Regions from separate parts of the Paenibacillus sp. FSL R5-0636 genome, predicted to be linked through region 2. Evidence: riboswitches for the same ligand, from Rfam matches in the RefSeq annotation. Region 2 holds a riboswitch; each other region holds the start of a gene.
The links. Region 2 has a riboswitch for cobalamin ahead of metE (5-methyltetrahydropteroyltriglutamate--homocysteine S-methyltransferase). Riboswitches for the same ligand answer to the same signal wherever they lie in the genome.
Positions count from the first base shown of each region.

Region 1 (3,156 bases), 2.9 Mb from region 2:
GTCCTTAAAGCGATCGGCAATTTGAGTCCAGGCTGCATTATAACGCGCCAGCGTTTCATCGTGTTTTTCTTCCATATGGCTTACCCATAGCCAGGAATCATGATGGACATTAATCATGACATAAAGCTTGGCGTCCAGTGCCCAGCCGACAACTTCTTCCACACGGTCGAGGTAGGCTTTTTCTAGGGTATAGTCTGGTGCCGCACCCATGTGAGTATCCCAGGTCACAGGAATCCGAATACTTTTATAGCCTTGAGCGGCGATCTTTTTAATAAGTTCTTGGGTCACACGAGGATTGCCCCAGGAGGTTTCGTCCTCACCTGTAGCATCTAAAGTATTACCGAGGTTCCATCCGGGCTGCATTTCGTCTACATAGGATTGGATCTTACTCTTTGGCGCTGCCTTAGCTTGTTGCTCATCCTTAGTTGCAGCTGCAGCCATGGATGAGAACAGAGAGAGCAGAAGAGCGGTGACAAGTGTCAATGATAAGAAGGATTTCTGGATTCGCGTAGTCATTGAATTCTCCTTTGTGAGATAAATTTAGGATGCTTGGACCTGGCTTTGACGCTGTACTTGGTGGTTAGATGAACACGAACACCTCCAATGTTATTTTTGTAAACGCTTTCTGAATATACCCTAACATAGAATTAACTCAGCGAGTACCTTACTAATTTGTGGCAAATTCATATAAGAATTAGTGATTTAAATTAATTTTCCCCACAGTTGGATAAAGAAATTATTTAAATATCCCTACTCGTAGAAATTGGTTATTCAATAGGATTATCTCTAGCTGCCCGTTATACAAAAAAGAAATATAACATGACAAAAGCATATATATTAGATATGATGAAGCATGAAAATTTAAAATTAGAAATAGGTGCCAACTATGAATGTTGCGGAAGTACAATCATAGATTGGTTAAATGGAAAGCGGGTGTGAATCCCGCGCGGTCCCGCCGCTGTGAAAGAGGAGTCCTTGCAAAATGCCACTGGGAAACTGGGAAGGCAGTAAGGGTGATGATACTTGAGCCAGAATATCTGCCTTTTTCTGTTACACCATCAAACTCTACGATCGATAGAGAGGTGCTTGAATAGTGTTTGCCAGCTAGTATTGTGGTTCACTATCTTAACCTCTTGACGTTTATGTTGAGTGGTTTTTTTGTGGTTATGAGAAAGTTTATTCTGTTTTTTTATCATAGGTATGAAGGGAAGGGTTATGGAAAAATGAAGAAAAATAAGTTTTTAGCGTGGTTACTCATTGTAGCTGTATTTATCACGACATTCTCTACAAGTGTTATCCCGGCTCAAGCAAATGGAGCAAGCTCTACCCTTAAAGGGTATGTATCTGTATCCGTAGAGAAATTCACCTTAGGCCAAGGGTATATTAAGGAGCCTATTAAAGTTCCGATTTATGAAGGCGATAATGGCGCATCTTTAATAACACGTGCGCTAGGTGATGGGAATTATAGATATTTAGGAAATATAGATAGTGGTTTTTATTTATCAGAGGTTAAAGATAGTGGCAGAAGTGAAGTCAATATTCCACAATATATTTTAGATATGATTTCAGCCGATGGGAAAACAGTCGGCACTAAAGCAGACCCAGAGTGGTTAAGTCAGTTTGACTATACCTCCATGTCGGGTTGGATGTATGCAGTAAATAATGTGTTTCCTCCGTTTGGGATGACCGATTATAAGCCTCAAGACGGTGACATTATTCGAACTCAGTTCACCACTTATGGCTATGGTTCTGATCTTGGTGGCTGGGGAGAAATCCCAGTTCAACTTGCCAATAAGGATGCTTTAACTGCGGAAATCGCCGAGATTAACAGTGACCCTAATAAAGAAACTATTTTGGACAGACCAGTAGTACAATCGGCAGTTTATCAAGCCTATTCCGTGCTCGAAAATATGGCAAGCTCTCAAATAAGTGTAGATCATGCACTTGTAGGGCTTAACCATGCATTAGACATAGAACCCCCTGTTATTACAGTAAGTGGCATACAAGATAAACAGGAAGTATCCAATAAAGAAATAAGCTTCAAAGTAGCTGTCACAGACAATGTATATAGTGACATCATTCCAGAAGTGAAGCTGAATGGTGTTACTTTATCACCTGCGAATGGGGAGTACAAAGCTTCTCTGAATTCAGGCAGTAATGCAATTACTGTAACGGCTCTTGACGGAGCTGGAAACAAAACAAATGTAACTTATCAAGTTACTTACAAACTGGAAACTACAGTTGCCGTCAAACAACAGTTAGATAAAAGCCTTGCCTATATTCTAAACACTGTAAAGAATCCGTCGTTTGGAACAGGTAGTGGAGAATGGTCGATCCTTTCTCTGGCACGGGCGAACTATACAGTACCTAACGGTTATTACGATCTTTATTACAACAATGTAGCAACGAAAATAGCATCGATCATTAAAGAGGATGGAAAACTCGACGCCAATAAAAGCACAGAGAATTCCAGAGCGATTCTTGGGCTTACCTCTATCGGAAAAGATATCACAAATGTTGCGGGATATGATCTGAGAAAAGCACTCGCTGATTATCAATATATCCAAAAGCAAGGCAATAATGGTCCGATTTTTGCTCTGATTGCGCTAGATAGCCATAACTATGAGATCCCAGTAGTTGATGGAGTTACAGAACAGACCACAAGAGAAAAACTAGTTCAGTACATTTTAGATAAAGAGGTTAAAAAAGGTACAGCAGAAGCTGGTGGCTGGGCATTAGGCGTAACCAAAGCCGATGTCGATATGACTGCGATGGCGATGCAAGCTCTTGCACCTTATTATGCAACCCGAGATGATGTAAAAGCCGCCGTGGATCGGGCCATCCAATGGCTGTCCGATAACCAAAACAATCAAGGCGGATTTACAAGCTGGGGAAGCACTAGCAGCGAAAGTATCTCACAGGTAATTGTAGCCTTAACTGGTGTAGGCGTAGATCCGCACACTGACACTAGATTTGTTAAAAGTGGAAATTCGCTTATTGATGCATTGCTTAGCTTTGCTGCACCTGAGGGTGGATTTAAGCATATCCTCACAGGCAAAGTAGACAATATGGCAACGGACCAAGGTACGTATGCACTTGTGTCTTATGATCGTCTGATCAATCATAGCAGCCGTCTCTTTGATATGAATGATGTGA
Region 1 is NZ_CP150232.1:898,887-902,042, forward strand. It holds gene MKX34_RS03905 (cellulase family glycosylhydrolase) at 1-516, opposite strand, end outside; cobalamin riboswitch at 859-1,060, shown strand; gene MKX34_RS03910 (S-layer homology domain-containing protein) at 1,224-3,156, shown strand, end outside.
Region 1: it holds a riboswitch for cobalamin, as region 2 does, so the genes downstream of both, MKX34_RS03910 (S-layer homology domain-containing protein) here and metE (5-methyltetrahydropteroyltriglutamate--homocysteine S-methyltransferase) in region 2, are expected to answer to the same signal.

Region 2 (3,156 bases):
GAATGTCAGGTATGAAATTTGGAGTATTTATGATCTTCACAACGATTGGCACATTGGGATGGAATTTGCTGCTTGTGCTTATTGGCGCGGCTTTGGGCGAATCCTGGGAAGACATTGCCATGTACATGGATGTGTACTCCAATGTGGTCTATGTACTAATTGCTGGCGGATTAGTTATTCTTGGGTTTCTGTACTTCCGCAAACGCAGCCGGAGAATGAACACTGAGGGCTAAGCGGGTGGAGGACTGATAATAGAAATGACTATTAAAAAGGAGGGAAACACATGGAGCTATTAACGATTATTAAAGCCATTATTTTGGGGCTTGTTGAAGGTTTAACCGAATTTGCTCCAGTATCCTCCACGGGTCATATGATTATTGTTGATGATATGTGGCTGAAATCACAGGAGTTATTTGGACAATATACGGCAAATACCTTCAAAATAGTTATTCAACTGGGTTCTATATTAGCGGTTGTTGTGATTTTTAGAAATCGATTCATTGATCTGTTGGGCTTAAGGCGTTTCAGCCGTAAGCAGTTGGATCCTGTAACAGAGAAGCTACCGCAGTTAGAGCAGGGCGGGCACCTCAAGCTGACACAGGTTCTGGTAGGGTTAGTGCCTGCAGGTGTGTTAGGTGTTCTGTTTAATGATTATATTGATGAGCATTTATTCTCTACCTCAACGGTGTTAATTGGTCTAGTGATCGGGGCTATATTAATGATTATTGCGGATCTGTTTGGGCCGAAGAAGATCAGAACTGAGAGTGTAGATCAGATTACATACAAACAGGCACTTGGTGTAGGTCTTGTACAGTGTTTTTCGTTATGGCCTGGATTTTCACGCTCGGGCTCGACGATTTCTGGTGGCGTAATCCTCGGGATGAGCCATCGTGCCGCTGCTGATTTTACGTTTATTATGGCAGTACCCATCATGGCAGGTGCCAGTCTGTTGTCACTGATGAAGAACTGGCAATATTTCACCATGGACGCGCTGCCGTTTTTTATTGCAGGCTTTATTAGTGCCTTCCTATTTGCGCTGTTATCGATGCGTTTCTTCTTAAAACTGATCAATCGTATCAAGCTCTTACCGTTTGCTATATACCGTATAATTCTTGCTGCTGTAGTATATTTCGTATTTTTCTAAGTCCGTTATAAGGAATCGATATAACAGAAGCCCCAGTAATCTATTGCAGATTGCTGGGGCTTTCACGTATGATGACATCAGATTAAGACACTCAAATGATGAATGATATCGGAGACAGGTGCTGACCGGAAAATAGTAATTCGGTAGGCTTAATAGGGAAATTCGGTTCGAAGCCGATGCGGTCCCGCCACTGTAACGGAAGAATCTCGAGCAACAGAGGTCACTGGCAATTTACTACTGCTGGGAAGACTGCTCAAGATGTTGACGCCGCTAGCCAGGAGACCTGCCTGTTTCAACAGCACTGCTTCACCTACGGAAGATAGGGAGGTGTTAGACGTTAACCATGGGTATATCATGGGCGTCTTTCCCTTTGACTTTTTTAGGGAAGGGCGCTCTTTTTTATAGGAAAGCAAGTAGTTTTGGAGTTTGAAATAAGAGATTGAAGAGGGAGTGTATCGAAATGACGAATAAGGTAAAAGTAAGCAATCTTGGATATCCGAGAATCGGAAAGAACCGCGAATGGAAAAAGGCACTGGAGGCATTCTGGCAGGGGAAAATAAATGAGGAGCAATTCCGCTCCGAAATGGCAGCAATCCAGCTGCAGCATTTGAAGACCCAGCAAGAAGCAGGAATTGAGCTTATTCCGGTAAATGATTTTACATTTTATGATCATGTGTTGGATGCGGCTGTTATGTTTGGAATCGTACCTCCACGGTATGCGTATGATGGCGGCGACATCGGGCTTGATCTTTATTTTGCAATGGCCCGTGGTAATGCTGAGGCTACTGCCTGCGAGATGACCAAATGGTTCAATACGAACTATCACTATATCGTTCCAGAGATCGGCACACAAACACCACGCCTGACTGAAAACAAACCTCTAGCGGCTTATCGTTTTGCTAAATCGCAGGCAGGGATTGAAGGTAAACCGGTACTTTTAGGTCTGTATTCCTTCCTTAAGCTGTCCAAAGGTTACGCAGCGGCAGATATCGCCAAGATTGCTGCACGTTTTGTTCCAGTCTATGTTCAACTGCTACAGGAACTGAAGCAAGAAGGGGTAAGCTGGGTACAAATCGATGAGCCAGCGATTGTTACAGGCATAAGTAAAGAAGAATTAACACTGCTTAACTCGATATACACAGACATTGCCGGCTCCGTGCCGGGCTTGAATATTATTTTACAGACGTATTTTGAAGCTGCTGAGCCGCTGGAGGCACTGCTAGAGCTGCCTGTTCAAGGCTTGGGTCTTGACTTTGTGCACGATGGTGGAACGAATCTGGCTTCCATCGAACGTCTTGGCTGGCCGAAGGACAAATGGCTGGGTGCCGGAATTATTGATGGACGGAACATTTGGCGTTCCGATTTAGACGCCAAGCTGCAACTGGTAGAAAAGCTCAGCGTTCATGTACCGCTTGATCGTCTTATTCTTCAGCCTTCTTGCAGTCTGCTGCATGTCCCAGTCACCGTTCAAGGTGAAGTGAAGCTGAAGGCGACAGTTAAGAATGCGTTAGCCTTTGCCGATGAGAAGCTTAAAGAGCTTAGTCTGCTCGGAGCAGCCATCGCAGATAAAGGAGAAGCTTCTCAAGCAGCGCTGGCCGCTAGTCGTGAAGCTATTGCAGCGTTCCGCGCACTACCTGAGCGTGGCCGTAAGGATGTGGCGGAGCAAGTGCTTGCACTTGCAGCTCTACCAGACCAACGCAGTCTGCCTTTTGCTGAGCGCTTAAAGGTGCAGCAAGAGAAATGGCAGCTTCCACTTCTGCCAACCACTACAATTGGTAGCTTTCCGCAGACAGTCGAAGTGCGCCAGGCGAGATTGAAATGGCGTAAAGGGGTCTGGAATCAGGAGCGTTATGATGGATTTGTTCGTGAGCAGATCGCGGATGCAATTACCTTCCAAGAAAAGCTAGGTCTGGATGTTCTGGTCCACGGCGAGTTCGAGCGTACAGATATGGTGGAGTTTTTCGGAGAAAAGCTGGATGGATACTTGTTTACTAGTAATGGCTGGGTTCAAT
Region 2 is NZ_CP150232.1:5,031,159-5,034,314, reverse strand. It holds gene MKX34_RS22965 (DedA family protein) at 1-233, shown strand, start outside; gene MKX34_RS22960 (undecaprenyl-diphosphate phosphatase) at 284-1,144, shown strand; cobalamin riboswitch at 1,244-1,450, shown strand; gene metE (5-methyltetrahydropteroyltriglutamate--homocysteine S-methyltransferase) at 1,605-3,156, shown strand, end outside.

Region 3 (3,156 bases), 3.1 Mb from region 2:
GCGCCAGCTTCTCTAACGCTCCAAGTGCGTTGCCAGCATAGGCGTACCCTTGTGCCAACGTGGCCCGTGGTCCCTCAATCGTTACAGGAGCGTAGATGAGTGAGCTCTGAACGGAGGATTTGGAAAAATCGTATAGCTTACTGTTGCTTCCTTTATACAGCAAATTATACGCAACCAGCGCCTGAAGTCCTTGCTCTGTCGCCAGAACATTACTGCTTCCACCACGGCTATGGGTGAAGCTACCATCAGCTAGACGATAGCTAAGCAGGTTCTCCATTAGATCCACTTTGTTTTTGGTGTATTCTAATCCACTAGGATCAACTCCGAAGGATGTGAGTCCAAGGATTGCTTGTGCGCTACTTTCAGCACTGTCACCGTAACCCCCATGGCTATCTTGAGCTGCAGATAACCAAGCTACGGCTTGTAGCCCTGCTAAGTAGGCTTCGGGATTATTTTTATGTGCCGCCAGAGCCGTCAAGGTTATCGCTGTCATATCAGGCTCACTTGCGCCTGAGGTTAATGCAAAGCCCCCATCCGGATTTTGTTTGGAGAGAATCTCCGTAAGGAGCTTATCCGCCGTCCATTTCGCGTCACTTGGGATATTATATTTACCAGAATCCAGCGCAAGTAAAGCATATACCGGATTATTTAGCGTCTGTTCACTGAGCTTGCTGTTATTATAAATTTTCTCAATCAGATTATAGCCAGGAGTCGTTCCGTTACCAGCAAAGCTAGTAGGATCTGCACCAATCGCTCTCACTGCGAGCACGATTCGAGCATAATCGGTTACATTGGCGAAATTGCCAGCTGCATCCTTTACTTTTTTCTCAAGCTCTGAATGGTAACTGGCTGGCAGCTTATATCCTGCTTGCGCTAATCCAATAGCTTGCCAATCCGATTGCACGCCACCTTTCAAGAGATATTCTGCAGCCGCATAAGTCGCATCCGCAACATTAATCCGCTCCGCAGCAGTTGCTTCCAGACCGGAGCCAGCGCTCGCTTCTGCAAATATTTGTCCTGCCGGAGCAAGAGATGTTCCTAGAATTGAAATGACCATGAATAAGGCCAGCCCAAGTGCTACAAACTTGGAAGACATGATTTTCTTCATTGTTTAACCTCTTTCTGTATAAGAATGGGTACTGCTGGGAATAAGACGCATAACATAAAGACCGCCCCTTTGGAGGGCGGTCAGGGAAGATTACAAATCGAGGCTGAGGCGCTTGCTTCCTGCCAACAGTCCATCTGTATATGTTCCACATTCTTACCCCACGAAGAATAGAAACGCTCACGAAAAAGGCAGGTCTCCTGGCTGATGCTTCATCGCTGTTCTCCACCTTCCCACCCTACCTTCGGGGCAGTGGCTTATAGAAGAAAAACTCCGCACATACAGTGGCGGGACCGCGCCGGACTCTTGCACCGGACTTCCCTTTTAAGCAGACGACTAGATTGATAGAGTCTGCACCTTTTCCAGTATGTAGTATCTTATTTTGACATCCATAATCATATCTATTAATACATAGCATGTCTATAGAAAAGCTTAGTATGGGCAGCAAAAAAATGAACAGCAATACACCACCTGCCGGTAGGTATTGCTGTTCAGAAAGCTTGTTATTCGGCTGTTCCTTCCGGACTTGCAGTTGGGGAGGGTTCAGCACTTGAATCAGAAGCTGGTGGAATATTAGGGTCGGGATCTACGATCAATGTAAATCTTCCGGCCTTGATCATACTTTTCTCTAGAATTGTCGCTCCAGGCTCCAATGTAACCTCAACCTGATAGGATGGTTGTTCACCTTCAGTCACAGCTGTTGCGGAAGGCAACCCAGTGCTGTCCTCAGTATCAGAGGAAGGCGTAGGAGACGGAGAAGCATCAGCTACTTCGTTAGTAGCATCTGCACCTTCTGCTGTTCCTCCAGTAGTGCCAGCGGCATCTGAATCGTCAGCGGCGTTTCCCTCATCCGTCCCATCCGTTGACGGCACTGGACAAGTGCCATTCGTAGCAGCGACCTTAAAGCTTTTATCTATCTCTGTAGACGAAGACATTGAACTAATCTCAGTCGGTTGAAACTGCACACAGTCATCTGCACTTGCGAAGGTGAACACCAATATGCTGCTCCCCTTATCTCCTTCGTCGCTCTGATCCTTCAAGTATACTGAAGCCGGAGGCAGCTCATTACCTGCACTCTGAACAGGGGTCGGCTCAGGGCTTGTCCCCGGCAGAGCCGTCTTCGTATCATCCGGGCGCAGCATACTGAATACGATAATTGCAATAATCACCAGAATACCCGTAATGGAGCCGGAGATTAAGAGTCGAAATCGGCTGCGGCTGATCCAGCGCGCCAGCGGGGAAGCCAGTTGGGAGCGGGCTTCATTGTACACATTTTGCAGAGCAGGCCGAGCTGCCGCGACATAGTTCTTTCGGAATTCCCGATTCTTGAACGCTTCACGATCACTGCTCAGGAAATACTTCAGAATCGCTTTGCGGTAACCCGGTTGCAGCTTTTTATTCGAAACCGTAAATAAAGGATTGCCTTGCGACCAAGCAAAAAACCGATAGATGATTTCTTTGTCGGAACCGGCTTTACGCTTTAACAGCTCCAGAAGCGCATCGTAATCCAGCGGACCTCCTTCACGCTGAGTTGTATAGTAAAAGGCTAGCGGAAGCCGTTCAAAGGGTTCCAGAACACGCGCCTCTTTTAGCAAACGACGACCCAGTAGCTGCACATCGTCTAGTTCCTGCGGAGACAATCCTGCAAAAATCTCCTCATTCGGCTTCTCTTCACCAAACCAGCGGTAAGCGGCGCGCAGCGCATTCTCTTTCTGCTTGCTAATCCTATCCAGTGGCGGCTGCCAATCGACAACATTACCATAACGTAAAAAAACTACCTCCAGAAGCTCCTCCTGCGTCATATCGGAAAGCGATAAGCGGTTCAGTAAGAATCTATCTGCTGAAGCAGCAAGATCCTGCATTAGGGAGAGTGCCTTAGGAGCAACTCCGGTTCCTTTGCGGCGATCTTTTTCTGCCTTATCTACAATTTCATGAATTTCCGCTACAGAAGCCACCGGATCATGTTCCAGCTGGAGCTTTTCAAGCAAATAATCCTTCACAGCATTTTGAGCAAAAGACTGCTCTAACGCCACTGGCAGGAACCGCCCCCA
Region 3 is NZ_CP150232.1:1,062,108-1,065,263, reverse strand. It holds gene MKX34_RS04560 (DUF4430 domain-containing protein) at 1-1,108, opposite strand, end outside; cobalamin riboswitch at 1,278-1,481, opposite strand; gene MKX34_RS04555 (hypothetical protein) at 1,609-3,156, opposite strand, start outside.
Region 3: it holds a riboswitch for cobalamin, as region 2 does, so the genes downstream of both, MKX34_RS04560 (DUF4430 domain-containing protein) here and metE (5-methyltetrahydropteroyltriglutamate--homocysteine S-methyltransferase) in region 2, are expected to answer to the same signal.

Region 4 (3,156 bases), 2.6 Mb from region 2:
TACATAGCTTTCATACATTCCGCCATACCGATGAAGCCAAGAGACAGACTGCCATGCTTTAGCAGATCGCCTACAGTGTCATCAGGTGCAAGATGCTCGCCGCCTTCCCAGACGCCTTCTCGCATCATGAAATCGGAAGCTTTAGCTTTTTGTGCGGTTTGAATGTGGAACCGATGAAGAAGTCCTTCCAGCGCAATATCCATATAATGATTTAGATCTTCATAGAAGCCAGCTTCGTCTGCGATGGTACGTCTGCCTGTTACTGTGCCGTGTGCCAGACCTAGCCGAACCAGATTCAGTGTATTAAAGGAAAGGTTGCCCTTTCCAGAGCAATGATTACGACCAAAACGGTCACCGAGCACTCGGGTTCGGCAGCCCATTGTAGCGAACTCCGTATCAGGATCACTTGGATCATAATACTGCAAGTTGAGCGGAGCGTCCAGATTAGCGAAGTTTGGATATAGTCTGCGCGCAGAACATTCAGCCGCTTTTAGGAACAGTTCATAGTTAGGATCGCCTTGTTGTTGATTGATTCCTTGCTTGCATTTGAAGATTTGAATCGGGAACACTGGTGTTTCTCCGCTGCCAAGTCCGTTCATAGTTGCTGTTAGCAGAGAACTGATCACAAGCTGACCTTCTGGTGAAGTACAAGTACCGTAGTTGATGCTGGTAAACGGTATTTGTCCACCGGATCGGCTGGACATGGTATTCAGATTATGTACCATACTTTCAGCCGCTTGCAGGGTTTCGATTTCGGTTTCCTTTAGTGCAAAACGGAACGCTCTTGGATATAACTCCGCCAGATCGGTCCGGCTCATCGTAATCTCGCCCAAAGATTCATCAGCTTGTCCTTCTTCAAAATAATCCAGACCCTTGCGGAACAGCTTGGCGAAGGATTTGGTTACATAAGGTGCCAGATCATAGTCGAGTTTATTGGCGGATACACCACCATATTGAGCATTTTGCTGGGATTGGAAAATAATCGCTACCAGAGACATAGCAGTCATTATTGAGTTCGGAGGACGAACGCTGCCGTTGCCGGTATTGAAACCTTCACGGAGAAGTTTATCAAACGGGATAAAAATACAGTTCGTCGTTCCAATCGCGTATTGATCCAGATCATGCACATAGACGACATTGTCATCAATAGCCTGCACTAGCTGCGGCGGCATCGTAAAATTGCGGGCGTACCATTTTGAATATTCACTGCCGAACTTGCTCATTTTACCGGAGAAACTCTCTCCATTCAAATTGGCATTCTCGCGCAATAGGTCCATATCCCGACTGTCGATAATATCCCGGCCTAAATCAATGAGCTCTTCTAAAAGAACTTCCCGTGCATTTTCTACTCCATTAAATTGTCTCTCCAACAACGTCATTGTACAGCTCTCCTCTCAGTATAAAAGAAAAACATCTATCATCAAATCCATATATCCATAGGAAGTTGGACTGCCATAAGCAGTCGTATATTTGTTCTGATTACATAAAAAAAGCATCCCCTACCCGAGGATGGCAGAAAATGCCCGATGCGTTATGTAAATATCCACACGGATATTTGCAGAGGTCTCTACGTAGATGACCGCATGCGGACACCATCCCTGTTCCTCGCAGGCATCAATAGTTGGTGTCGTCGAAACAGGTAGGTCTCCTGGCTTCCGTGGGATCTCTCGGCGCCTTCCCAAGGGTGTTCCTAACCCTCAGTGGCATCTGCCGGGAGATGTGGATTCTCAAGCTTCCCAGAAGCTTAAGAAGGCCATCCGGTTACAGTGGCGGGACCGCAGCGGATTCTCACCGCGCTTCCCTATTAAGCTCTAAATCCGGTTAAGGATCAAAGCGCCTGTCTCCACTATATTTTGTTGTCGTTAGATAAAAATAACCCAAGATGTTGTGTTTGTAAACAGTTTTTTAGAAAACCCGCGCGGGGAGCGGGTTCTTTAAAAGTACTCCACAAATGATCCACAGGCTGTCCATAAGTAATCCACAATTGATCCACAGGGAGATGCGAAATGATTCATAAATTGTCCGAAAAGATGCCACAAAGAGTCCATAAATATAGTGCAGATGACCCTAGAATTTGCGCATGAGAAAATACTCTTAGCCCAAAGTCATATTTTGAAGTAATCAGAAGAAATAGAAAAGATAAGGGAGGATAATCTTGCTTAGTTTGTGACAGAGCGGTGGAATTGTTACAATGGAAGAAGATAGGTACTATAAAATTTCGAGGAGGTATTCTCATGCCTATTGCTGAAGTTACAGTTATTCCAATTGGAACAGGCAGTACCAGTCTTAGCAGCTATGTTGCGGATATGCAGCGGGTGCTGAAGACAGTAGAAGGGATTACATATGAACTTACGTCCATGGGGACGATCATCGAAGGGCCTCTGCAACGCATTTTTGCCGCGGTAGAAGCTTTGCATGAGTCTCCTTTTGCCGCAGGTGCAGAACGTGTCTCTACCTCACTTAAAATAGACGACCGCCGCGATAAACCCTCCACTAGCCGTGGAAAGTTAGAGTCTGTGGAGCGTAAGCTACAGGTGGATTAGCAGTTTAGGAGGGCGGAAAACAGGGAGAAATAGGCTTGCGTTTCTGGCTGAAAGTTGTATAATATTTTTTGTTTGACAGAAAAATCAGCCTTAAGCTGGTGTAGCTCAGGGGTAGAGCAACGCACTCGTAATGCGTAGGCCGGGGGTTCAATTCCCTTCACCAGCATCCCAAAAAACCATACGTGGCGCGGATTTCCGAGGTTTCGGGACCGCGTCATTTTTCATTAAATCCCCTGGCTTCTAACATTCTTCTAAAAGATAAGACATGGCGAAATCGCTAATGAAAACGGTATGACTAGTGGTCACTGTCGAGCAGATGGAAGGCGTGTCGCAAGCTGACAGCAATCAGAATGAAGGATGGTGGAGGAGGAGCAGCATAAGCTGCTTTTTTCTTGCGGGGGCAGATCGGTTAGATGGTAATTACTATAAAAATAAAAAAGACACCACAAGGTGTCTTAGTACAGATACTTTTCGCTCGAATTTCACGAGCTCGTCAGTGAACTGAGTTCATAAGCAAGACTGGCTACGGCTAACAGATGAAGAGATAAAGTAATATCAATGTTAAAATGTGCGGTAATATTAATTTTCATAGATAACCACGCTCCTAAAGTAT
Region 4 is NZ_CP150232.1:543,147-546,302, forward strand. It holds gene MKX34_RS02380 (anaerobic ribonucleoside triphosphate reductase) at 1-1,379, opposite strand, end outside; cobalamin riboswitch at 1,621-1,856, opposite strand; gene MKX34_RS02385 (MTH1187 family thiamine-binding protein) at 2,235-2,543, shown strand; tRNA gene MKX34_RS02390 (tRNA-Thr) at 2,638-2,709, shown strand.
Region 4: it holds a riboswitch for cobalamin, as region 2 does, so the genes downstream of both, MKX34_RS02380 (anaerobic ribonucleoside triphosphate reductase) here and metE (5-methyltetrahydropteroyltriglutamate--homocysteine S-methyltransferase) in region 2, are expected to answer to the same signal.